3 regions of the Exiguobacterium sp. s11 genome follow, and region 3 is predicted to be linked to each of the others. Evidence: riboswitches for the same ligand, from Rfam matches in the RefSeq annotation. Region 3 holds a riboswitch; each other region holds the start of a gene.
What was found. Region 3 has a riboswitch for thiamine pyrophosphate ahead of KNQ12_RS01195 (ECF transporter S component). Riboswitches for the same ligand answer to the same signal wherever they lie in the genome.

Region 1: linked by a shared signal. The riboswitch ahead of tenA (thiaminase II) and the one ahead of KNQ12_RS01195 (ECF transporter S component) in region 3 are both predicted to bind thiamine pyrophosphate.
Region 2: linked by a shared signal. The riboswitch ahead of thiD (bifunctional hydroxymethylpyrimidine kinase/phosphomethylpyrimidine kinase) and the one ahead of KNQ12_RS01195 (ECF transporter S component) in region 3 are both predicted to bind thiamine pyrophosphate.

Annotation. Positions count from the first base shown of each region.
Region 1 covers NZ_JACSNF010000002.1:279,047-283,265, forward strand. Annotated here, with positions in the region: gene abc-f (ribosomal protection-like ABC-F family protein) at 1-1,013, opposite strand, end outside; gene KNQ12_RS09070 (DUF1002 domain-containing protein) at 1,293-2,174, opposite strand; TPP riboswitch at 2,368-2,474, shown strand; gene tenA (thiaminase II) at 2,549-3,244, shown strand; gene KNQ12_RS09080 (hypothetical protein) at 3,296-3,592, shown strand; gene KNQ12_RS09085 (glycoside hydrolase family 3 protein) at 3,623-4,219, opposite strand, start outside.
Region 2 covers NZ_JACSNF010000006.1:101,675-105,893, reverse strand. Annotated here, with positions in the region: gene KNQ12_RS15505 (ArsR/SmtB family transcription factor) at 1-64, opposite strand, end outside; gene KNQ12_RS15500 (hypothetical protein) at 121-564, opposite strand; gene thiE (thiamine phosphate synthase) at 576-1,214, opposite strand; gene thiM (hydroxyethylthiazole kinase) at 1,204-1,971, opposite strand; gene thiD (bifunctional hydroxymethylpyrimidine kinase/phosphomethylpyrimidine kinase) at 1,952-2,755, opposite strand; TPP riboswitch at 2,870-2,980, opposite strand; gene KNQ12_RS15480 (murein hydrolase activator EnvC family protein) at 3,044-4,219, opposite strand, start outside.
Region 3 covers NZ_JACSNF010000001.1:193,755-197,973, forward strand. Annotated here, with positions in the region: gene KNQ12_RS01185 (GNAT family N-acetyltransferase) at 1-1,314, shown strand, start outside; gene KNQ12_RS01190 (50S ribosomal protein L25/general stress protein Ctc) at 1,605-2,282, shown strand; TPP riboswitch at 2,378-2,477, shown strand; gene KNQ12_RS01195 (ECF transporter S component) at 2,578-3,150, shown strand; gene KNQ12_RS01200 (ABC transporter ATP-binding protein) at 3,147-4,219, shown strand, end outside.

The DNA.
Region 1 (4,219 bases), on a different contig from region 3:
GAGAGTTCTTCAGCGCGAAAGACGACTTGGCTCGAGTGATCGGTAGAAGAAAAAGAGACGTCAGCGGTTTTGGCTTCGAGTTGTGGTCGTTTAATCCGTTCGATCCGCTCGAGTGCCCGTTCCATCGATTTTGCTTTACGGAATAATTTCTCACTCGGTGGAGATGCTTCGTTTGCCCATTGCCGGAGTCGACGAATCGCTTCCTTCATTTTCTTTATTTTTTTCTGTTGCTCTTGGTAGGCGTGGAACTGTTCCATCAAGCGACGTTCTCGTTCGACGACGAACGCGCTGTAGTTCCCTATATAGGCTGTCAGTTCACCGTCTTCGAGTTCAACGATCGAGGTGACGACGGCGTCTAAGAAGACCCGGTCGTGAGAGACGAGCAGGATGGTCCCTGTATAGTCCCGTAAGAACTGCTCCAGCCATTCCACGGCAGCTAAATCGAGATGGTTCGTCGGTTCATCAAGAATGAGTAGATTTGGCTCCATGAGTAACATGCGACCGAGACAAATCTTCGTCTGTTCACCACCGCTCAACTGGTGGAAAGGACGAGTGAGTAACGGACGAAGGTGTAACCCGTTCACCATGCGCTCGATCTTCGAGTCGAGTAGATAGCCATCCTTTTGTTCGAACGCATTCGTCGCTTCCGCATATCGTGCGAGTAACGCATCAAGATTCTCTGGTGCTGTCGCCATCATTTGCTCCAACTGTTGCATCCGAGAACGGATCGCGAGGATGTCTTCAAACGCTGTCCAAAGGACGTCGAGTCCGGTCATCGTCTCACTATATACAGGAAGTTGTTCTAAATAGCCGATCGTCAAACCGCTCTTTTGATAGATGACACCACCGTCCGGTTGCTCAAGGCGAGCAAGCAAGCGGAGTAATGTCGTTTTACCACTCCCGTTTCGTCCAATCAGACCGACACGGTCGTGTTCGTTTAAGAAGAGGGAAACATCCGTTAAAATTGTCTCGCCTCCGAATTGTTTGGTCAGGTGTTGAATGTCGCAAATCATCATAGTAAGTTGATCCTTTCGCGCGCATCAAAAAAAGGAGAGCGCAAACAGCACTCTCCCTATCGTGTGAAAGATGCGCTTTGCTGTATTTTTCAATCATGAAGTTCTAAAAAAGGGCAGACGGGTGCCTTAGAACGCCATTCCATGAAAAATCGCGCGCAACAGATACAATTGTTCCATCAACCAGTGTTTGCACGCGGCAAAGTCCATCTTTTCACACCACCTTTCGTTTCAGATACATCTAGTTTACTATTTTTTTGTCAGTTACGGAAGTCTGAATTATTTGAACACACCTGCGATTGAACTGAAGAAGTCACTGAGTCCATCGAATAGTTTAGCAAAAAACCCTTTCGTTTCTTCTGATGTTGCGAAGGCATGGATGTCTTGTCCCGCATTTTTGAGTCCACTTTCGATTTGTCCCCAGTTGATGTTCGCTTGCTCCATTTGATTGAATAGATTCGTCAACCGGTCCATTTGTGCGTCAGACAACTGGATATTGTTATTTTGAATGACTTGGACGATCAAGTTTTCGATCTCGACTTTGGTTTCCGGTTTTTGATTGGCGATCTCAGCCTTGATCTCATTCATCAAGTCAGCGACTTTATCCGTGCCGACCGTTTTTCCAACGTCTGATGTGACCAATAATTCTTGCTGTGCTAAATCCTTGCGTTCGTCACTTAACTTTATCCCGGTTTCAGCGGAAGTTTGATCGTACGCCTTCATTATTCCTGTCAGTGCCGATGTCCCGGTCACCTTGTAAGGGGAAGTAATCGTGATGTCGGCATCTTTGACACCCGCTGTGACGAGAGCGTTGAGATACATATCCTTCGTCACCCATGTGATGTTTTCCGTCGAGACGGAGAGTCCATCTCCTTTTTCCGTCAGTTCGATTTTAGCCGACGAATACATGTTGCCGCCTTTTTGCGACTGTGGGATGTTTTTCCCGAGATATTTTTCCTCGTCAGCAGAAGTGGCGATGATCGGTGTGATGCCTTCCGGTGCATTGAGACGTGAAAGCACCCATGCTTTATCTTTTGCGCCGAGCGACTCCCCGAGTGTGACGATCGTCTTATCGACGACTTGTTCGGCGGATGCGGCTGTTGGGAGTAATAAAGCAGAAGCGATAACGGCTGATGCCATGATTTTTGTTGGTGTATGCATAATGAAATCCTCCAATTGTAAGTAACAGAATGAATTATAGTATCAGGTACTAAATTTAGTGTACGGGAACGATGTCTGTTCGGAATCGGTCTGCAGATGGAGACGATATCCGTCTTCTGACACTCCATAGTATAGCGAAAAGGAGACAACTTGACTTCCGTTTTCAGCATGCTATAGTGAATTTGAATCGAATAATGACCACTAGGGGAGTCGGTAGACCGACTGAGACGAACGAAGACGTTCGGACCCTTTGAACCTGATTAAGTTCGTACTTACGGAGGGAAGTGGCGTCAAGTCTTGTTCTTCTTGCGCCATGCCCGTGTGTTTCGGGGTGGTGTTTTTTCGTTTCATAACTAAACGAGGAGGATGAGATCATGACGTTCACACAAGAAATCAAACAAGCGGCACAAGCGTATTGGGATAGTAGTTTTACGCACCCATTCGTACAAGGAATCGGGGAGGGGACGTTACCGCTCTCGAAATTTCGGCATTACGTCATGCAGGATGCCTATTACTTAAAACATTTTGCGAAGATTCAAGCGAAGGCAGCATCAAAAGCAGACGACTTCGCGACGATCGCGACACTTGCCGAACATGCGACTTCGACTTATGAGGCAGAGTTGAGCTTACATCAATCATTTTTTGAGCCGCTCGGTATTACGGCAGCAGACCTTGAAGCATTTGAACCGGCACCGACAGCATATGCGTATGTCTCGCACATGCATCATGCGAGTGAAGGAACGCTCGGTGAGACGATTGCTGCCATCTTGCCATGTTACTGGTTGTATTATGAAGTCGGACAGCAATTACTGACGTGTACTCCGGAAGAAAAAATCTATCAGCAATGGATCGACACGTATAGCTCGGAATGGTTTGAAAAGGTCGTCTTTGAACAGATTGCACGGCTTGATGCGCTGGCGGAGCAAGCGAGCCCGACGGAACGCGAGCGGATGAAACGTCATTTCGTGACGAGTTGTTACTATGAGTTACTCTTCTGGCACATGGGGTGGACGGAAGAGACATTTGCGTCAGTTTACGAAACGATTCCAGCACGAGCGGTATCTTCTTGAATCACTAGATGGTAGAATTAGGAATACCATTTAGTGAGAGTAGGGATTGGAATGGAAATCATCGTGATCGCACTTGTGATCAGTGCAGCATATGCTGTACAACGAATGCTTGGTAGAGTCAAAGTAAGATTTCTTGGATACATCATTCCGATATTAATCGTGTTATCCGGTATATCCGCTTCGACACGTAACTTTAAGGTAGCGTATAGCATGGGGAGCTACATTTCTGCTGTTCTTGTCATCGTCGTCTATGCACTACTGACTTATTGGTTATACCGCGTCTACCATCGTGCGAAAGAAGAAGCTGAATATCCGTATCAATCACTAAAAGACCGAGGCATCCTTTAAGGAGCTTCGGTCTTTTGGTGTATCACGTCATCATTTTTTCCAGTTTTTAAAGCCGTCACCGAATTCGAGATGCAGTTGATCGGTAAAGACACCGTTCTGAAAGACCGGCACATCAACCGGTAAAGTGCCTTGCGGTTTGAACGTTCCGAAGATCGCTCGGATACCTGCAGGCAGGTTCGGTCCCGCTGATTTTAGATTGCCTGCTTCGGAGTCTGGACCGTTTGGATCGCCTTTGAAGCCATAGACGAGGACGTGTGCCGGTGCGTCCGGTTGAACGGCGACATCGTATGGGTTACGGAGACTGAGCAGGACGGATGGTGTATCCGTTTGTTTCACATAGCGGAAGATCGAAGCCGGAATCGCTTGTTCTGGTGCAGTAGGTAGTAGTTTAGCACTCGTGTTGACGTTGGAACCGACGATGATGTAATCTGCTGCATCGAGTTGCGCCCGTAATGTCGGGTTTTGGTCGAGCGGTAGCGTAGTAGCCGAGTAATTCGCTGTCGTCACGTGCCAGTTCCGATTCTTCGGTAGGGAAGCGATCGTCTTTTTCATGCTGTCCGTTTGATCCGCCGCAGGAGCGATCACAAGAACGTTAGCATTCTTTTTCGGTTTGAATGGTAAGGTCCG
Region 2 (4,219 bases), on a different contig from region 3:
CTTGTCCGATTTCAGACGCACGTTGTTCGTCAATCGCAATCGTTTCACAACGGGGAATATCCATGTCCGTCACCTCGTTTTTACCTATATTGCACCATGGGAAAACAGAACATTGCAAGTTTAGCGCATGCGCCTACGAATGAGCCAAAATACGAACCATCCTCCAACATAATCTCCGATATCCCAGACGATTCGATTTTGATCGACAGCGCGTACGCCGATATCAATGATTTTCGTACTCTCTAATCGGTTCGAATAGCGCTGTCGTAGCCGAGTCGGAATCGGTAGACGAAGAAGTGCCCGGTAATAGATGTCTAAATGAGTATGTCCCCAAATTTCCGTCGCAATCGAGCTCGTTTTAATATACAACGGACGTTTGTAGCGTCTTTCATACTTTTCTTTCAATAAAAGGGCCATCTCATAAGATATACGATTAGGACGCGGAAATAAGACTTTTCCTAGATGGTAGATCCCCTGATTATCGACTCGAATGATTTGTGGTTCTAACCGATATCGAATCCAATAGCCGCGAAAACGGATCGTCTGCCATTTCAATACAATCACCTCTGAACGGATTATACCCTGTTCTGAAGTGATTGATGCCATTCTCGCACAGCATCTGTCATTTGCTGCGCAGCGAGTTGCCGATCTTCTTTAGCGAAAATTTCTGAAATGACGGCGTACCCTTCTAGCGGGATGGGAAGGGTGGAGACATTTGTTGCTGTGATTCCACCAATACCGATTAAAGGTAATCGTACGGCTTCCCGAATCGCCTGAAGCATCGTATGCGACATGGAATCAGCGTCTGCTTTGGATGACGTCGCAAATAGAGACCCCACGCCTAAATAAGATGCTCCGTCTCGCTCTGCTTCAATCGCTTGTGCAACAGTGGCTACCGACACACCAATCACGGCATCTGGTAAAAGTTGACGTGCTGCGGTTAAAGGAATGTCTTCTTGTCCGATATGCAAACCAGCTTCGACGAGTAACGCGATATCGATCCGGTCATTGATGATCAAAGGAATGTCGTGTCGATCCGTCAGTCTTTTCAACCGAACTGCCTGATCGTAGAATTCCTTTCCTTGTGCGGTTTTTTCTCGTAGTTGCACGATCGTCGCACCACCTAAAACAGCTTCCTCAACGACCGTCTCGATCGCGACGCCAGGATGGTACCGACGATCCGTCACTGCATAGATGGAGTAATCAATTGACACGTTCTGTCACCTCCACCAGTTCTTGCTCCGTCATGAGGCTGATCGCATTGAACAATTCTCGTTTAAAATCACCAAGACCTTGCGCAGAGACTGCTTGTTCTCCTGCTTTTCCCATGACGAATGTTCCGTGAACAGCCGCCTCAAACGCCGTATATCCTGCGCCGAGGAAGCTCGCAATCAAGGAAGCCGTCATACAGCCCGTACCCGTGATGTCTCCTAGACGAGGTGTTCCTACATGTAATTCCATTTCGCGCGTTCCATCCGTGATATAGTCGTTCGGACCTGTCACGACGAGGACAGATTTGTGTTTGCGAGCGAATGCACGAATACTTTCTCGATCCATCATTGCATCTCCCGCAGCATCGACTCCCTTAGTTCGTCCGTCTTCCCCAAGTAACGTCTTGATTTCAGAAGTATTTCCTTTGATGACCGTACACCCGAGATCAATGAGTTCTTTAGAAAAGGCAGTACGTAATGTCGTTGCCCCTGCTCCAACTGGATCAAGAACGATCGGGACATTCAAACGTCCCGCTTCACCGGCTGCAAGTCGTTGAGCTGCTTGCATGTCTGAATCGATCGTACCAATGTTTAAGACAAGAGCTTGCGCGAGTCTAACCATTTCTTCTACTTCGCGAATATCTTCCGCCATGACGGGTGATGCTCCAACAGCGAGTGTGACGTTTGCGCAGTCATTGATCGTCACCGTGTTCGTCAGATGGTGAATGAGTGGTTTGTGTTCAAGAATGGTCGTAAACATGTGTATCCCTCCAAAGTGAATGAAAATGATGTGTCGGTCCAATACCTTGTCCGAGAGCAAATCCATGACGAATCGCCTCCGTGACATAGCTCTTTGCTTGTCTTACACTATCTGTCAAATCTTCTCCAAGCGCCATCCGCGCCGCAATCGCCGCAGATAAGGTACAACCAGTTCCATGAGTATGTTGATTGTCTAACCGTTCCGATGTGAAGCGGTGTTCTACTTCCCCATCAAACAACAAATCCGTCGCAGCTCCTGAGAGATGTCCACCTTTTAGTAATACTGCCCCTGTCTGTGTAGCTAATTGATGCATCGCCAGTCGCATTTCATCTAGATTGGTGACCGATCGTCCTGTTAAACGCTCCGCTTCCGGTAAATTTGGTGTGACGAGTGTCGCAAGCGGTAAAAGCTCCGAAATCAATGCTTGTTCAGCCTCCGTCCGTAATAAGGCATGTCCCCCTTTAGCGACCATGACGGGATCTAATATGATCGGAACTGTCTGTTTGCGGAGATGTGTAGCAATGACACGAATCGTCTGCGCATTCGAGACCATTCCGATTTTGATCGCATCGACACGAATGTCTGAAAAAATCGACGTTAACTGGGCATCTACGATTTCTGGAGATAACTCTTCCACCGCTTGAACACCCAACGTATTTTGCGCCGTGACAGCTGTCAGGACGCTCATTCCATAAACGCCTAAAGCTGAAAATGTTTTTAAATCTGCTTGAATCCCAGCTCCACCACCGGAGTCGGATCCCGCAATCGTCAGTACATGTTTCATATTCTTTTCACCTTCCCATCGAGCAATATAAGGGAGTCGTGACCGACAAAAAAGCGTCAACCGCTGTAAAAAAGCAGTCGACGCTATACGAAAGCGTTATACACGCATTCCGGTATCCGTTCGGCTCAACTTTCCTACGCTGGTATTATCCAGTTCAGGTAATAGGGTCGAAAACAGATTGGTTTTCCTCTCAGCCGGATTCCTCCAGCTCCCCTAGTTGCTCAAGTATTCGTTTCGCCTTAACTGTAGCATAGGAAAGAAAAAAAAACGAGCCGAAGCCCGTTTTGATTACAGATATGCCAATGGATTGACTGCATTTAAAGGAGAAGAAGCACTGTATTGATAGCCTCCGACATGTAGTTCGAAATGTAAGTGTGGTCCTGTTGAATTCCCTGTACTACCAAGTGTTCCGACTTGCTGACCTTGAGAGACCGTTTGTCCTGCATGAACAGATAATGAGCTCATATGAGCGTAAACCGTCGTATAGACTTTTCCATCCAAGAAATGCGAAATCATGACGTGGTTTCCGTAAGGTCCACCACCTGATGCTGTAATGACGGTTCCGGCTGCTGCTGCGACGATCGGAGATCCGACGGGACCTTTGAAATCGACGCCATTATGGAATGTATAACCGTTTGCTCCACTAGCTGGTCCGAATCCTTGTGATACCCCACCAGAAGATGGTCGGACAAATTTCCCACCACCTGAAGCGATTGGTGTTGTATCTGAACTTGTTGATTCTGTATTCTTATTGGCTTGTTTTGCTGCTTGAGCACTTGCTTTAGCAGCTTTTTCAGCTGCCGCTTTCTCTGCTGCTGCTTTTTCAGCCGCTGCTTTAGCCGCTGCCTTCGCTGCCGCAATCGCACGTTCTTGCGCTTCGAGAGTCGCTTGCAGTTCTTTTGCGTCTAACAGTTCTGTCGTAAACTTCGTCTTCCCTTTTCGTAATTTTTTGAGTGTAGCACTACGCTCTTTCATTTGAGCTTTCAACGCTTTTTTTTGTTCAAGCAATACTTTCTTTTCTTGCATTTGCTCCGCTTTTTTCTCAACGAGTGCTTGCTTTGCTTCTGCTAATTTTTGTTGCGTCGCGATGTAATCTGAAATCATTTTATCATCTTGTTCAGCAATCTTTTTACCCGCCATGACACGGCTGAATAAATCACCTAAATCCTTTGATCCAAAAATGACTTCTTCCCACTTAATCGAGTTTCCATCGTTTTCTTGGAAAACACGTAAACGATCACCGAGTAGTTCTTCCTGCTTCTGTAGCATCTCCTCGTAACGAACGATGTCTGCCTTTAACTCATCGATTCGATTGCTTAACTGTTTAATTTGTTTATTTTTTTCGGAAACTTGGAAAATCTTTTCGTTAATCGCTGCGTCGATTCGATTGATTTGACGTTGTTCTTTTGAAATTTTAGCTTCTTGCTTTTTAATCTCTTTTTCTAATTTACGTTGTTCAGCGGC
Region 3 (4,219 bases):
GAGACACTGACGGACCCAGCGGAAATCCGTTTACTCAGCGTTCGTCCCGAATACCGCAATAGTCGTACGTTCATGCAATTGATGCGCTTTTTGATGGTCTACTTGGAGCGGGAAACGATTGATCATGTCTATATCAGTGGTACGACACGGGAAGCTAAACTATATGCGCGGTTCGGCTTCACCCCAATCTCAGCAACGCTCGGTAGTGGCGATGCCCAGTTCGTACCGATGTTGTTGTCACGCGCAACATACGAACGATCCGTCATCGCGGACGTTTTACGTCCTCTGCATTTTCTAGCCGGTCCGGTCGAGGTTGCACCAACAGTCCGCCAAGCGGCGCAACAAGCACCGCGCCCGCATCGGACGTCTTCGATGCGACAGCTCGATCAAGATTTACGTGGTCGGATGTGTCAGTTGCTGGATTTACCACATGTCTCGATGGCTGTCGGCAGTGGCACCCTCGCCAACGATATCGTCGCACAACAACTGAGTGGACATGGGTTGATCCTAAACGGTGGTGAGTTCGGTCAACGCTTGATTGATCACGCGGCACGAGCTGGGAAGTCCTTTGATGTCCACTCGCTTCCACCCGGTCACCCGATAGACTTGGAACAACTCGCGAGTCAACTGCATCAAACGGAATACGACTGGATCTGGTTGACGCACTGTGAGACGTCAACGGGCGTCCTCTACGATCTCGATGCGGTAAAAGCGCTGTTAGAACAACGAACCGCACTCATCGTCGATGCGATCAGCGCCGTCGGAACCGGGCGTTTCTCGTATGACGGCTGCAGATTCGTCACGACCGTCTCCGGAAAAGCAATTGGTGGTTTACCGGGTCTTGCGTTCATCGGTCACATAGATCGCGTCTTACCTTCTCCACATATTCCACGTTATCTGGATCTAGGACTCTATGCGGAAGGCGTCGCCTTTTCCGGCTCATCGAACTTGTTGCTTGCTTGTCAGGCAGCGCTCGATGCCCTTGATCTCGATCAAGCCGCCATCAAGATGACCTATCTCGAACAGGCCGTTCGAGCGACTGGTTTCAACCTGCTTGCGACTCAAGAAGCACAAGCGCCGGGAATTCTGACGATCGTCCATCCGTCGGCAACCGCTTTAGGAGACGCTCTCCGGATCCAGGGCTATCATGTTCAATATGAAAGCGACTATCTCGTCCATAATCAATGGCTCCAAATCTCAACGATGGGACACACGACGATGCGGCACATCGAACGTCTCATCCGAGTATTAGTCCGTGAAAACCAACGCATCACCATAAAAAATGAGAAAAATGAAAGACCTCTTAACCCTTGATTTCAAGCGGTTTGGAGGTCTTTCGACTTTAAAAAATAAAAAATAGAGGTTTAAGGATTTAAAACATAGGGGTATAAACTCACTAGCACCGCATCAAACGGTGACTTACTCACACATGTTTCTCAATATCAGCGTAATGACCTGGGAGAGAAATGCAAAGTCACGAAAGCGTCAGATTCAATGCGAGTCTGGAACCGATTGTCTTAGCATATTTAAATTGTTCAGGACTTGTCCTGCTCCTACATTCATTACCTTTTGAGGGCTATACCAAATTCAAGGGGGAAATGAACATGTCAGTTAAATTAACAGCCGAAAAACGCGAGGTACGTCCACGCTCACTCCGTAAACAATTACGTCATGAAGGAAAAGCTCTTGGTGTCGTGTATGGTTACAAAGTGGAAAGTACACCAATCGCATTTGAAGAAAAAGAATTGCTTAAAATCGTTCGAGAAAACGGTGAGAACGTCTTGATTTCACTGAAACTCGACGGTAAAAATATTAACGTCTTAATCAACCGTCGTGATATGGATGTATTCACACCAACTGTCGATCACGTTGAATTCATCGCCGTTAAAATGGATGAAGAGACAGAAGTCGAAGCAGACGTCGTACTCGTCGGCGAAGCAGCTGGTGCTAAAGTCGGTGGATTCCTGTCACAGACACTCTTTAAAGTAACAGTCGCAGCAACACCAGATAAATTACCAGAGAACGTCGAAGTCGACGTCACAAACCTCGAAATCGGCGATTCGATCTCTGTAGCTGATCTTCCGGAACAAAAAGATTTCCGTATCGTCACAGAAGGCGACATTCAAGTCGCAGCTGTCGTCGAATCAACGCTTGAACAAGAGCTTGAGGAAATCGAAGAAGCAGAAGCTGAGGCACAAGCGGAAGCTGGCGAAGACAACGAAGCGGAAGCTACGGAAGAGTCTTCAGAAGAAGCAAAAGAAGAGAACGAAGACAACAAATAAGTCGTTTAACGATACGCCTTTCGTGGCGTATCGTTTTTTTGTGTCTTGACAATAGACAGAAGATTGCCTAAAGTGAACAGCGTATCATCTATTACCATATCCACTAGGGGAGCCCATTTGGCTGAGACGATTCACTTCGGACCCTTCGAACCTGATCTAGTTCATACTAGCGTAGGAAAGTGGAGCGATCACATCCAATGACTCCTGCTGCGCGCAGTTTTTCTGAGGACCGCTCTCTTTTTTACGGAGGGCGGTCTTTTTTGGTGTCTCCCCCACTTAAAGGAGGACGAACACGATGCAACACTGGAAAATGAAAGAAATCATGGTCATGATGATGCTCGCCGTCGCTTGCGGCGTCATCTATCTCGGTTGGTCAACACTCTGGTTACCGATATCTGCAATCTTCGGACCAGTCGGTGCCAACTGGATGTTTGGGATCTGGATCATCGCGAGCCCGCTCGTCGCAGCAATCATTCAAAAACCAGGTGCTGCCCTCATCGCGGAAATCGTCGCGGCAGCCGTCGAGCTGTTCACGGGTAGTCACTTTGGCTTATCGGCTCTACTGATCGGGGTCTGCCAAGGACTTGGTGCGGAACTCGTCTTCGCGATGACGCGTTATCGCCGTTATGACACCTGGACATTGATGTTATCGGGTGTTGGAGCCGCAATTGGTAGCATCGTCTATAGTCTGATCGCGAACGGATTCGGTTACTACACGACGACGACGTTGCTTGCGACAACAGGTTTACAAATGATTAGTGGTGCATTACTCGGCGGCTTGCTTGCAGCGATTCTCATCCGTCGCCTTGTTGCGACCGGTGTCTTGAACGGGTTTGCGGCAGGACGTGCGAAACGGGAAGTCGCATGATTACTGTCGACGATCTCAGCATCCGCTATCCCGGTCAGATGAAATCGGTGCTCAATCATGTATCGCTGACGATCGAACACGGAACGACCCTTCTGCTCGGACGCAGTGGGAGTGGCAAGACGACACTGCTTCATGCCCTAGCCGGACTGACACCGGAGACGATCGAAGTCGAACAGACTGGTACAGTTACCCGGTCCGGTTCGGTCGGAGTCTTATTTCAAAATCCAGAAGAACAGTTCTGCATGGAAACGATCGGACGCGAAATCGCTTTTAGTTTAGAAAACCGGTCGATTCCACGCGAAGAGATGGAGGAACGCATTGAACGCTTACTCGCACTCGTTGGTCTCCCTCTCCCCTTCTCGACACCAATCGCGAGTCTATCCGGGGGGATGAAACAACGCCTCGCGCTCGCCGCGGTCCTGGCACTTGAGCCGACGATTTTATTACTAGATGAACCAACGGCTCAGATTGACCCGATCGGGCAACACGAGCTGATGGCGTTGATCTTTCGGATTCAGAAAGAACATGATTTAACGATCGTCTTGATCGAGCACCAACTCGATGTCTGTTTGCCGTATGTCGATCAGATCATCTTACTTGAAGACGGATCGGTGACTGCAACGGCGCATCCGCAGGATTTGTTCCCGCAGGGGTATAAAGAGCTTCAATCGAAAGGGATCGCTGTTCCCTCTTTGTATCCGTACACGTTAGAGACGTTACCCATAGATGGACCACAAGCAGCGCGACTTCACGTGCTTCCTCCAGTCGCTACAGCAGGCACTGCCTTGTTACACGTCGCTGCATTATCGACGAAAGCACCTTACCCGCTGACCGATGCGACATTTTCCCTGAAGACGGGAGAATGGGTGATGCTGCTCGGGGCAAACGGATCCGGGAAAAGTACGTTGCTTGCAACACTCGGGCGGTTGCTCTCGCATCAAGGAACATATCGGTTCCAGGAACGTCCGGCTCAGCGTTACTCCCGGCGACGCTTTTATGAGCATGTTGGTTATGTCTTTCAACAACCGGATCTGCAGTTTCTCAAACTGACAGTCGAAGCGGAAATCGA